DNA from 2 places in the Arthrobacter sp. 2762 genome. Region 1 is predicted to be linked to the other one. Evidence: riboswitches for the same ligand, from Rfam matches in the RefSeq annotation. Region 1 holds a riboswitch; the other holds the start of a gene.
What was found. Region 1 has a riboswitch for cyclic di-AMP ahead of ABIE18_RS02815 (NlpC/P60 family protein). Riboswitches for the same ligand answer to the same signal wherever they lie in the genome.
Positions count from the first base shown of each region.

Region 2: linked by a shared signal. The riboswitch ahead of ABIE18_RS00450 (aggregation-promoting factor C-terminal-like domain-containing protein) and the one ahead of ABIE18_RS02815 (NlpC/P60 family protein) in region 1 are both predicted to bind cyclic di-AMP.

Region 1 is NZ_JBEPSI010000001.1:570,158-575,296, forward strand. Features, by position in the region: gene ABIE18_RS02805 (universal stress protein) at 1-421, opposite strand, end outside; gene ABIE18_RS02810 (FAD-binding protein) at 850-1,542, shown strand; gene ABIE18_RS02815 (NlpC/P60 family protein) at 1,687-2,451, opposite strand; cyclic di-AMP (ydaO/yuaA leader) riboswitch at 2,455-2,623, opposite strand; gene ABIE18_RS02820 (copper resistance CopC family protein) at 2,798-3,424, opposite strand; gene ABIE18_RS02825 (NCS2 family permease) at 3,538-4,980, shown strand; gene hutG (formimidoylglutamase) at 5,054-5,139, shown strand, end outside.
Region 2 is NZ_JBEPSI010000001.1:100,518-105,656, reverse strand. Features, by position in the region: gene ABIE18_RS00460 (pyridoxal phosphate-dependent decarboxylase family protein) at 1-1,124, shown strand, start outside; gene ABIE18_RS00455 (hypothetical protein) at 1,137-1,274, opposite strand; gene ABIE18_RS00450 (aggregation-promoting factor C-terminal-like domain-containing protein) at 1,445-2,254, opposite strand; cyclic di-AMP (ydaO/yuaA leader) riboswitch at 2,260-2,417, opposite strand; gene ABIE18_RS00445 (sensor histidine kinase) at 2,552-4,045, opposite strand; gene ABIE18_RS00440 (response regulator transcription factor) at 4,049-4,789, opposite strand.

The DNA.
Region 1 (5,139 bases):
CCAGGAGACGCCCGACGAAGCCGCCACGGCCACGGCTGCCGAACACCAGGAGTGCAGCGTTCGCAGAGAGGTCAAGGAGGACACCCGCGGCATCGCCATTCTCCACTGAAGCATCGACGTCAATGTTGTAACTGGAGACCTTGTCCATGGCCTGCTTGACGATTGCTTCCGCGCCCTCGCGGATCACGGAATCGTCCACAGTGGCGTATCCGCCGTCCAGGCCGGATGCTGCGAAGATGGGCACCGAATAAGCCGTGACTATATGCAGGGGAAGTTGGCGCCGTTCCGCCTCACGCGCAGCCCATACAAGGGCGCATTGACCATGCTCGGAACCGTCCACTCCGACGACGATTCCACCAGGCGACACAGCCTGGTCCTCGCCGTCCCGTGGTTCTTCAATGTGTCTGCCGTGCTGGTCCATGGGGCCCGCCTCTCCACCTACTGCTTGATGTTCCGGCCATTCTGCCAGAGGTTCTCCGTACCGGTGTTCCCTTGCTGGTGTGCAACCAATAGCCGGGGCCGAAGAAACCCGCAGGGTTCTCCTTCCAATGCCCACTATTCTCGGTTGGCAATGCCGAATCAAGGCGACTGTGGGCTATGTGGATAACGGTCCGGGCTCGGTTTTCGGCATGCTCACCGCCCTCCGTGTTGCGCTGCGGATGAACATCCAAAACACGCTGTCGCGGAGGCTATCCATGGCAGAAAAAGTTCGGTAGTGTTCGAGTCACCGAATGGCCGGCAAAAGTGTCCCAGGACACAATCCGGCCATTTATTTGCGGCCGCTTGGGGAACTCGGACGCGATCCCACGCGCTGCCGAAAGGCACACACGTCAAGGAGGAACCCAAGCAGTGTCACTCACTCCTGATTCCGTCACGGAACGGACTACCACCGTGGTGATCGGCACCGGCCTGTCCGGCTTGGCTGTTGCCAGCGAGCTCAGCCGCTATGGCATAGGTTCCATCGTGCTGGATGGCTTTGGTACTTTGTCGACCACCGGACCAGCGGTCCACACGGGAATGCTCCAGCGCTGCGACGCAGCCGACCCCGCGGCAATGCAGGAACGCAACGAGATCCTGCGCCATTTGCGCAACTACGCAGCCAGCCATCACCTGGATGTCCGCACCACCACACGCGCTGTTCGTCTGGACTTCCTGGGTGGCGACTCGTCCTCGCAGCTTGGATACGGACCCGTCGCAAGCCTGAACACGGCCAGTCTGAGGGCTGGGCTAAGCGTCTATGGCCCCCTTGAATCCACCCCACGGCAATGGGCCGTGCATACGGCCAGCGGAGTTCTCCTGGCAGATCACATCGTGGTGACCCGCTGCGCCCAGAGCCAGCTACGCCGTATGCTTGCCGACCTGGGAATCGCCATAGGCCAGAACTTCGTGGCAGCCATGCGTGCCGTCGGGATGCACTTGGTGGGCGTTGGGGAACTTATTACACCCACGCCCAAGGAAGTACTACGTCAAGCCAAGGCAGTGGGGCAAGCGATCTCATCCAAGGTGGCCCTCCCGGCCGGGCCTGGCATCGCCCTTGCCTAGAACCCCTTGCCTGGAACCCTGGCTTGGAAACGGTTGAGCCAACCGAAGCCTGTTCCTAAAACGAACAAAAGTTAACTCAGAAGGCCGGTACCTCCGAAGACATTAGTCCTCGAAGGCACCGGCCTTTGAGTTGGAGCGTGAAGCTTAGGCGCCAGCGCGTACGTACGTGATGGGGCCGGTTGCGGTGAGCCAGCTGATCGGGTGGATGCCCGTCTGGTTGCCGTTGATGCCACCGCTGATAGCCTGGCCGTTGCCGATGTAGATGGCTACGTGGCCGGACTGGACGATCATGTCACCGGGCTGGGGGTCGCTGACAACCTTGCCGTAGTTCAGGAACTGCATGGGTGCGAGGTCGCCAACCGGGATGCCTGCGGAGCCGAGGGCCCTTTCCACCATGGCGGTGCAGTCCTGCATGATGCCGATCTGGGCGTAAGCCGAGGCGACCATAGCGGCGTTGACGCCACCAACAGCCGGAGCTGCGGCAGCAGGCGCGGCTGCCACCGGAACGGTAGCCGTAGTGGTTGCAGCGGCCTGGACGGTAGCCGTTGCGGCCTTGGCAACCGGAGCCGGAGCAACGGGAGCCGGCTTTTCAATAACGGGAGCCGCTACGGAAGCAACCGCGGGGCGCTCGAAGTTGATGGTGGCCGTGGATGCGGCCGTAACAACCTTGGTGGGACCCTCGGAGACGGTCTCGGCGACAGTAGCAGGGCTGGAGTCGCGCTGAACGGGGGTCTCTGCAGCGTGGGCAGCGATGGAACCCGTCAGGACGAGGCCTGAAGCTGCTGCGATGACAGCGGCTTGGCGACCTGCGCCGGATGCGTTGCTGGCAACAGCCTTGGAGATGGAGATGAACGGATTAGGACGTACGCTGTCCGCCTTACGACGGCCGCGAAGAATGCGTGAAGACATGAAAGAGCCTCTCCCGATGCCTGCGAGGTTAGCTGTCGGATTCGGATGGGAGTCACCCGGCCACTATCCCCCGCTGTGCAGCGGAAGCTTCGTGACTTCACCCCAAGGCGCGCTCTGAAAGCGGGCCAAAATGGGTTCCCCGTCTCTGCCGTAGGTTTGTCTGCGAACGGATTCCGGACTGCGGCAGAGCTAGGCAATCAGCCCGGAAATGCCCGTTACGTGGAACAGGCACAGGTACAACCGTACGGGAAGATCACCCCAAAGTCACATTTACGTAACGAGCAGTTCGTTTTTGGCGTGTCGCAGTGACCGTTTCGAGATCTTCGCAAGTATGTAGAAAACCCTGCTATTCCGGGGAATTTTCGCCATCCGCGTCGTTGGGAGCCGCTAGCTTCCTCCGGGCTGTAACAGCGAGGAAGATCACGAGACCGATCGCCACCACAGCGAGGCCAACGATGCTCCAGGGGAAGGGTTGGGAAGCCGCCGGAGCCGGCTCAGTATTTTCCGTACCGGGGGCTGCTGTGCCCGCCGTCGGAACAGCCGCCGAAGCCGAGGGGGAGGCGCCTGCTGAGCCGCTCGCCGTCGTCGTCGTGCTTGTCCCGGAAACGGTGAACTTGAAGGTTCCCTCGATCGGGTGGGAGTCTGAACTGACCACGCGCCACACCACCGTGTATTCCCCGGCTGGAGCGCCCGGACGCAGCTTCTGGACAGCCATGTTGTCGATGATTTCCACTGCGCCATCTGCCCAGTTTTCGCCCCCAGCGGTGACAGTCACGCCCGAACCGATGGCCAGTGGCCGGTTGTTGAAGGTGATGGATACCGACGCCGGCACTTCAGCCACCCGGGCACCGTTGGCGGGAGTTGTTGATTCGGCGACGTCATGCGCGGAGGCCGGAGCGGCTCCCAGCAGCAACGCGGAAGCGAAAGCGAGAGCGGCTACGACGGCGGCCAGAAGCGGGCGGCTGGTACGCATGGGGCGGTTTCTCCTAGTGTTGGCTTCCTTACAGACTAGGCGAATCGTCCCAACGCCCCACATCAGCGGGCATAGGATTTGAGAGCAAACTCCCCCGATCCCCGGAGACCTTCATGCTTAAACAAGGTTCTGCAATCGACCGCTACTTCAAGATCTCCGAGCGTGGGTCCACATACTCGCGCGAAATACGTGGCGGCTTCGCGACCTTCTTCGCCATGAGCTACATCGTGGTGCTGAACCCGCTGATCCTCTCCGGGGCAGACTCGAGCGGGGCGTCGCTCGGTTTCACGGCCGTAGCGGCAACCACTGCCTTCGTGGCGGGCATCCTCACCATCCTCATGGGCGCCTGGGCCAAGCACCCCTTCGCCGTGGCAACGGGCCTGGGAGTGAACGCATTCGTCGCCGTGACGGTTGCCTCCCACCCGGAGCTGACATGGCCGGACATGATGGGGCTGGTGGTGCTTTCGGGTGTCACTATGCTCATCCTGGTACTCACCGGATTCCGCACGGCCGTTTTCAGGGCCGTCCCGGAAGCCCTCAAGACGGCGATCGTCGTGGGCATTGGCCTCTTCATCGCCTTGATTGGACTGGTCAACGCCGGTTTTGTCCGACGCATCCCGGATGCCGCGGGCACCACTGTCCCCCTCGGCCTTGGCGTGGATGGCAAGCTGATGGGCTGGCCGACGTTGGTGTTCGCCGTCGGCCTGGTCCTGACCATCGCGTTGGTGGTGCGAAAGGTCCGCGGCGCAATCCTGATCGGCATCGTGGTATCCACCGCCCTGGCCGCCATCCTCGAATTCACGCTGCACATTGGTCCCAGCTTCGACGGTAAAAACGTCAACCCGCGCGGCTGGTCCCTGGTGGCCCCCACACTTTCCGAATGGGGCGCTCCGGACCTCTCCCTGATCGGCAAAGCCAACCCCTTTGGAGCCTTTGAACACCTCGGATTTGTGGCTGCTGCGCTGCTGGCGTTCGTGATACTCCTCAGCATCTTCTTCGACGCCATGGGCACCATGGTGGGCCTGGCCAACGAGGCCGGAACCGTGGACGAGCACGGCAACATTCCCAACGTAGACCGCGTCCTGCAGGTTGACGCCCTGGGCGCAATCATCGGTGGCGGCGCCTCCGTTTCGTCCAACCAGATCTTCGTCGAGTCGGGCGCGGGCATTGGCGAAGGTGCCCGCACAGGTCTCGCCTCCATTGTCACGGGCCTGCTCTTCCTGGTGGCCATGTTCTTTACTCCGCTCATCAACCTTGTCCCGTTCGAAGCCGTGGCGCCTGCGCTTGTGGTGGTGGGCTTCATGATGGTGTCCCAGGTTGGCAAGATCGACTGGCAGGACTGGGGCGTTGGCATCCCCGCGTTCCTGACGATCGCCCTCATGCCCTTCACGTACTCCATTGCCAACGGCCTCGGCGCAGGCTTCATCTCCTACGTCCTGATCCGCACTTTCCAGGGCCGTGCACGTGAAGTCCACCCCCTGATGTGGGCAGTGGCAGCTGCCTTCCTGCTGTTCTTCGGCATCGGAACTGTGGAGGAGTTGTTGGGGGTCAAGTAGCGAAGTCCGGCATCTCAGACACTGCAGTACGCTGCAGCTGTTTTTTGGCACGCAGGTGGGGTGTGCTTAAAGCATGGCCCCAAACACCAGCACCAACCCCTCCGTAGACGTCCTTCCCACGCCATGGACCGGCCGCTTTGACGGCGACGGCGACGAGCA
Region 2 (5,139 bases), 470 kb from region 1:
CCATGGCCGCAGATTGGCTTGTCTCGGCATGGGACCAAAACGCCGGGCTCAGGTTTGCGACTCCCGCTGCCGCCGCCATCGAAGAATCCGCAGCTGCCTGGCTCCTCGAGTTACTGGATCTTCCGCGAGGGTCCGACGTCGGGTTCACCACTGGCGCTACAACGGCCAACTTCGCGGGCCTGGCCGCCGGGCGCCAATACCTGATGGACGAGGCAGGATGGGACCTGGCGGACCTTGGCCTGACCGGGGCGCCTCTCATCACAACGTTTGCCGGCCGCGAACGGCACGCCGCCGTGGACCTCGCACTGCGGTATCTGGGGCTGGGAGCATGCGTTCCTGTGGACACGGACGATCAAGGCAGGATCCTGCCGGACGCCCTCGCGGATGCCATGGATGAACAACCCGGACCTTCCCTCGTGTGCCTGCAGGCCGGCAACCTGCATTCCGGAGCGTTCGATCCGATGTCCGAAGCCATCGCAGTAGCCCATGACCGCGAGGCCTGGGTGCATGTGGATGGCGCATTTGGGTTGTGGGCGGCGGTCAGCCCAAACCTGCGCGGGCGGCTGGCCGGCGTAGAGGCGGCCGATTCGTGGGCCACCGATGCCCACAAAACATTGAACGTCCCGTACGACTGTGGCTTGGCCATCGTGTCCCGGCCGGAAGCTCTGAGACGTGCCTTCAGCATCCATACGAGCTACCTCATTGCAACGGAGACCGGACTGGGCGATCCGTTCGACAAAGTTCCGGAACTGTCCCGACGAGCCCGGGGCATCCCGGTGTGGGCTGCCCTCCGACAGTTGGGCCGGTCCGGAGTCATTGCCATGGTGGACAGGCTTGCAGCAAACGCCCGCGCGTTGGCGGAGGGACTCGCCGCAATCCCGGGCGTCGAGATCCTGAACGACGTCGTTTTCACGCAGGTATCGGTCGCCTTCGGCAGCGATGACCGCACACGCCGCGTCACCCAGCGGCTCATGGCCGAAGGGATCGTGTGGATGTCGGGTTCCTCATGGCGAGGACGTGACATCCTCCGGATTTCGGTGAGCAACTGGTCCACGGACGCAGGTGACGTCGCTGCCTCCATCGCAGCCGTTAGAGGCGCGGCAGAGGCCGAACCGGAAGCATAGAGGCCGTCTTGGTTACAAAGCCGAGCGTGCCTTTTCCAGGTATGCCATCAGCCCGGCCAACTGCTCAGCGCTCCAAGCCAGGCCTGCGCTAATGGCTTGCCTGTTTTCCTGCCAGGCTGCCCGGGCGGTGGCCTCGGCCGAGAAAACCATCGGCGGCCTGTGACCGTGAAACGTGGGACAGCACGTTAAAGGCGAAAACCGCCCCGGTTCCCGCCGTCAGCTGCAGTAATCACTGCTGCGACGGCGGAAAACGGGGCGGCAATCAGGCCCTGCAGGTTTGAGCCCGCTGGGGTGGGCTCAAACCTGCCTATTGAGTTGGCTTAGTACCAGTTGTTGGCCAGGTGGAAGGCGAGGGCTGCCGAGGGGGAGCCGTAGCGTTCCTTGATGTAGTTCAGGCCCCACTTGATCTGGGTTTGGTAGTTGGTCTCCCAGTCAGCGCCGGCAGTTGCCATCTTGGAAGCCGGCAGGGACTGCACGATTCCGTAGGCACCACTGGACGCGTTAGTCGCCGTGGTCCGCCAGTTGGATTCCTTCTCCCACAGGGTGTTCAGGGCAGTCATTTCACCCGGACCCCAGCCGTAGTTGGCGAGGATGCTGGCGGCGTATGCCTTGGCAGCAGCGGGATCGTCCACGGCCTTGGGAGCCGCGGCAGCGGCCGCGGCTGCAGCGGCGGCGGCATCGGCAGCCTGCTTGGCGGCTGCATCAGCGGCAGCCTTCTCGGCGGCCTGTGCGGCAGCTGCCTGGTCGGCGGCGGCTTTCTCGGCCGCAGCCTTCTCGGCAGCTGCTTGTGCGGCGGCAGCTTGGTCTGCGGCAGCCCTGTCGGCTGCGCCCTTCTTGGCAGCGGCATCCAAAGAAGCAGAGATTTCCGCTGATTTGTTGCTGATCTGGGCGGTAGCCTGCGTCTCGGACGCCTGGCTCGTTTCGGGGAGATTGAATGCGGCGTTTGCGGCCTGGCCGAGCGATGCGACGCCCAATGCTGCGGCAACGACTCCTGCAACAACGGACATTCGTTGCCCGGTTTTGCCACGGCGTGCAGCGTTCTTCAGAACGGCTTGCGACTTCGTCAGGGGAGCATTGTGTTCGTCACGGTGACGCGCGGAAGGGCGCGTCTGATCGTTGAATTCAGACATGTGTGATTACCTCTCAGCGCCTGCGGAGTTAGCTGTCGGGTTCGGATGAGGTCATCCGGCCGCGCGCGTAGCTGCGGCTTCACCCCAAGGGCAAGGAAAGTACTGTGCCCGGAGACTCTGGGTCCCCCGTCTCTGCCTCGAATGAGAACGGAACTCCGGGAAGTGGCAGAGCTCGGCGCATCCCGGGTGTGGGCCAGTTAGGGGCGACCCACCCTTTCGAAGGTACAGGAGGTTTCGGCTTAAGTCACATTTGGGTAACAGAGATCACGTTCACGGCGCGTCATGTTGCCTGATTCGTTATATGCGTTCTTTCGAAGCTGTGGGGAAGCGAAGAGCGAATTCCGTGCGTCCCGGCTGGGACGTTACTTCCACACTTCCGCCATGCGCCTCGACGATGGATTCGACGATTGACAAGCCCAATCCGGAGGTTCCTTCCGAGCCTGATCTCGCCGCGTCAGCCCGGGCGAAACGCGAGAAAATACGGCCTTGGAACCCAGGAGGAATACCAGGTCCGTTGTCAGTGACCGTAACCACCGCGCAACCGTCCGCGGAAAGCGTGACGCCTGTGACCACCGTGGTACCTGGATCGGTGTGCTTGCGGGCGTTGGACAGCAGATTGGCCAACACCTGATGCAGCTGGGTTGCGTCCCCGCGCACCGTAATGGGCTCGTCAGGGAGTTGGAGCTTCCAGATGTGGTCCGGTGCCATCACCTTTTCGTCGCTGACGGTCTCAATCACCAGCTGCGTCAGGTCCACATCCGTGACCTTCAACGGCTGGCCTTCGTCCAGGCGCGCCAACAGCAACAGGTCCTCCACAAGCGTGGTCATGCGTTCCGACTGGCTCTGGACCCGTGCCAGCGACTTCCTGCCGTCATCCGTGAAGTTCTCCGTCATACGAAGCAGCTCGGTGTATCCGCGGATGGCGGTCAGCGGCGTCCGAAGTTCGTGGGAGGCATCGGCAACGAACTGCCGGACCTTGGTTTCGCTCTCCTGACGGGCTTCCAGGGCCCTGGAAACGTTGTTCAGCATTTGGTTCAAAGCGTGGCCAACGCTGCCCACTTCTGTTCCAGGATGGGAGGCCGACGGCGGTACGCGCACCGCGAGTGCCACCTCACCGGCGTCGAGGGGAAGGCGCGATACTTTGGTTGCAACCTCCGAGAGTTGCTCCAGCGGCCGCATGGTCCTGCGAATGATGACAGTGCCGGCGAGGCCGATCAGCACCAGTCCGCCAAGGGAAACAAACACCATGGTCCATACCAGCGAGGCCTCCGCGTTTTGCTTATCAGCCAACGGCAAGCCCGTCACAATGACGTCGCCGTAGGTGGTCTCAACAGCCACCAGCCGGTAGTCGCCGTTGGACAATGAACGGTCCACAGGCCGGTTGTCGCGGGGGAGTGAGAGCAGGACCTGCTTGTCTTCCGCCGAGAGTGCGACGCGACGGCCGTTTGCATTTAACAGTCCCGAGTTAATGACGGTGGAACCATCGATCCTCGCGTTGAGGGTCCCGGCGCCTTGGCCGCGGGCCTCCAGCGGATCCGGCCGACCACTTGAGGGAAAGTTCGACGGCGGCCTGCCGAAGTCATTCGCGCGGCTTGACGCCTGCTCCAACTGCTTGTCGAGTTGTTTGTTGAAGTACATGTCCATGGAGGCGTAGCTAACCACTCCAACTGCGCCGCAAATGGCAACCAGCAACGCCATCGCCACCAGGACCAACCGCGTGCGCAGATGCCAGGTGGAGGGATTGAGCCAGTTCCGCTGGGTCTTGCGGGTTACTCCTGAAGGGGTGGACAAGATTCAGTCCGCAGGCTTGATGACGTAGCCGGCGCCACGGATGGTGTGGATCATTGGCGGGTGGTTGGCTTCGATTTTCTTGCGCAGGTAGGAAATGTACAGTTCCACGATGTTGGCCTGCCCGCCGAAGTCATAGTCCCAGACGCGGTCCAGGATCTGTGCCTTGCTGACCACGCGCTTGGGGTTCTCCATGAGGTAACGAAGCAGCTCAAACTGCGTTGCCGTGAGCTGGATGTTCTCGCCGGCGCGCGAAACTTCCCGGGTGTCCACGTTCAGGGCGAGATCGCCGACCACCAGTTCCGCCGTATCCATGGCCGCAACGCCCGAACGTTGGACAAGCCTGTGCAGGCGCAGGAGGACCTCCTCCATGCTGAAGGGCTTGGTGACGTAGTCGTCCCCGCCGGCAGCAAGGCCTACGATGCGGTCCTGGACAGCGTCTTTGGCCGTGAGGAACAGCGCGGGCACTTCCGGAGCGAAGGTACGGATCCGGTTGAGGACCTCGACGCCGTCGAATCCTGGAAGCATCACGTCCAGCACCAGCACGTCAGGGCGGAAGTCCTTGGCAAGCTTCACGGCTTCTGGTCCGTCGGCTGCTACCGCGACGGACCAGCCTGCCATGCGAAGGCCCATGCTCATGAGCTCGGAGAGGCTGGGTTCGTCGTCCACCACCAAAGCGCGGATAGGGGATCCGTCCGGATGGGAAAGCTGGGGAAGGTTGTTCGTCATGGAGTGCGGGGATGCCATGTGACAACTCTCCATTCTGCTGGTTTGCCGAAGCTTTGCCGGTCCTGTGAGGACGCTGTGAGGACAACACTAGCCACGTGGGAGTTCGGTGGCAGGTGTCGCAGGAGTGTGGCGTCCATACTGGTCGGTTCTACAGCGTGTAGCAGATTTCGAGGGAAAAATTCGAGCTTGGAGGGGCTTGCGATTGGACAGCAAGTGTTTCAGATCTTGAGATTCCGTCCTTTTGCGCCTGATGGGAATCAGGAAGGGCATCATGCACTATCTGCCGAAGAAAATTCACCATAAGCCGAATATTTCTCATCGCGACCGAATGAAATGACGTTCATTTTCCATGGTGAAAGAATTGTGAT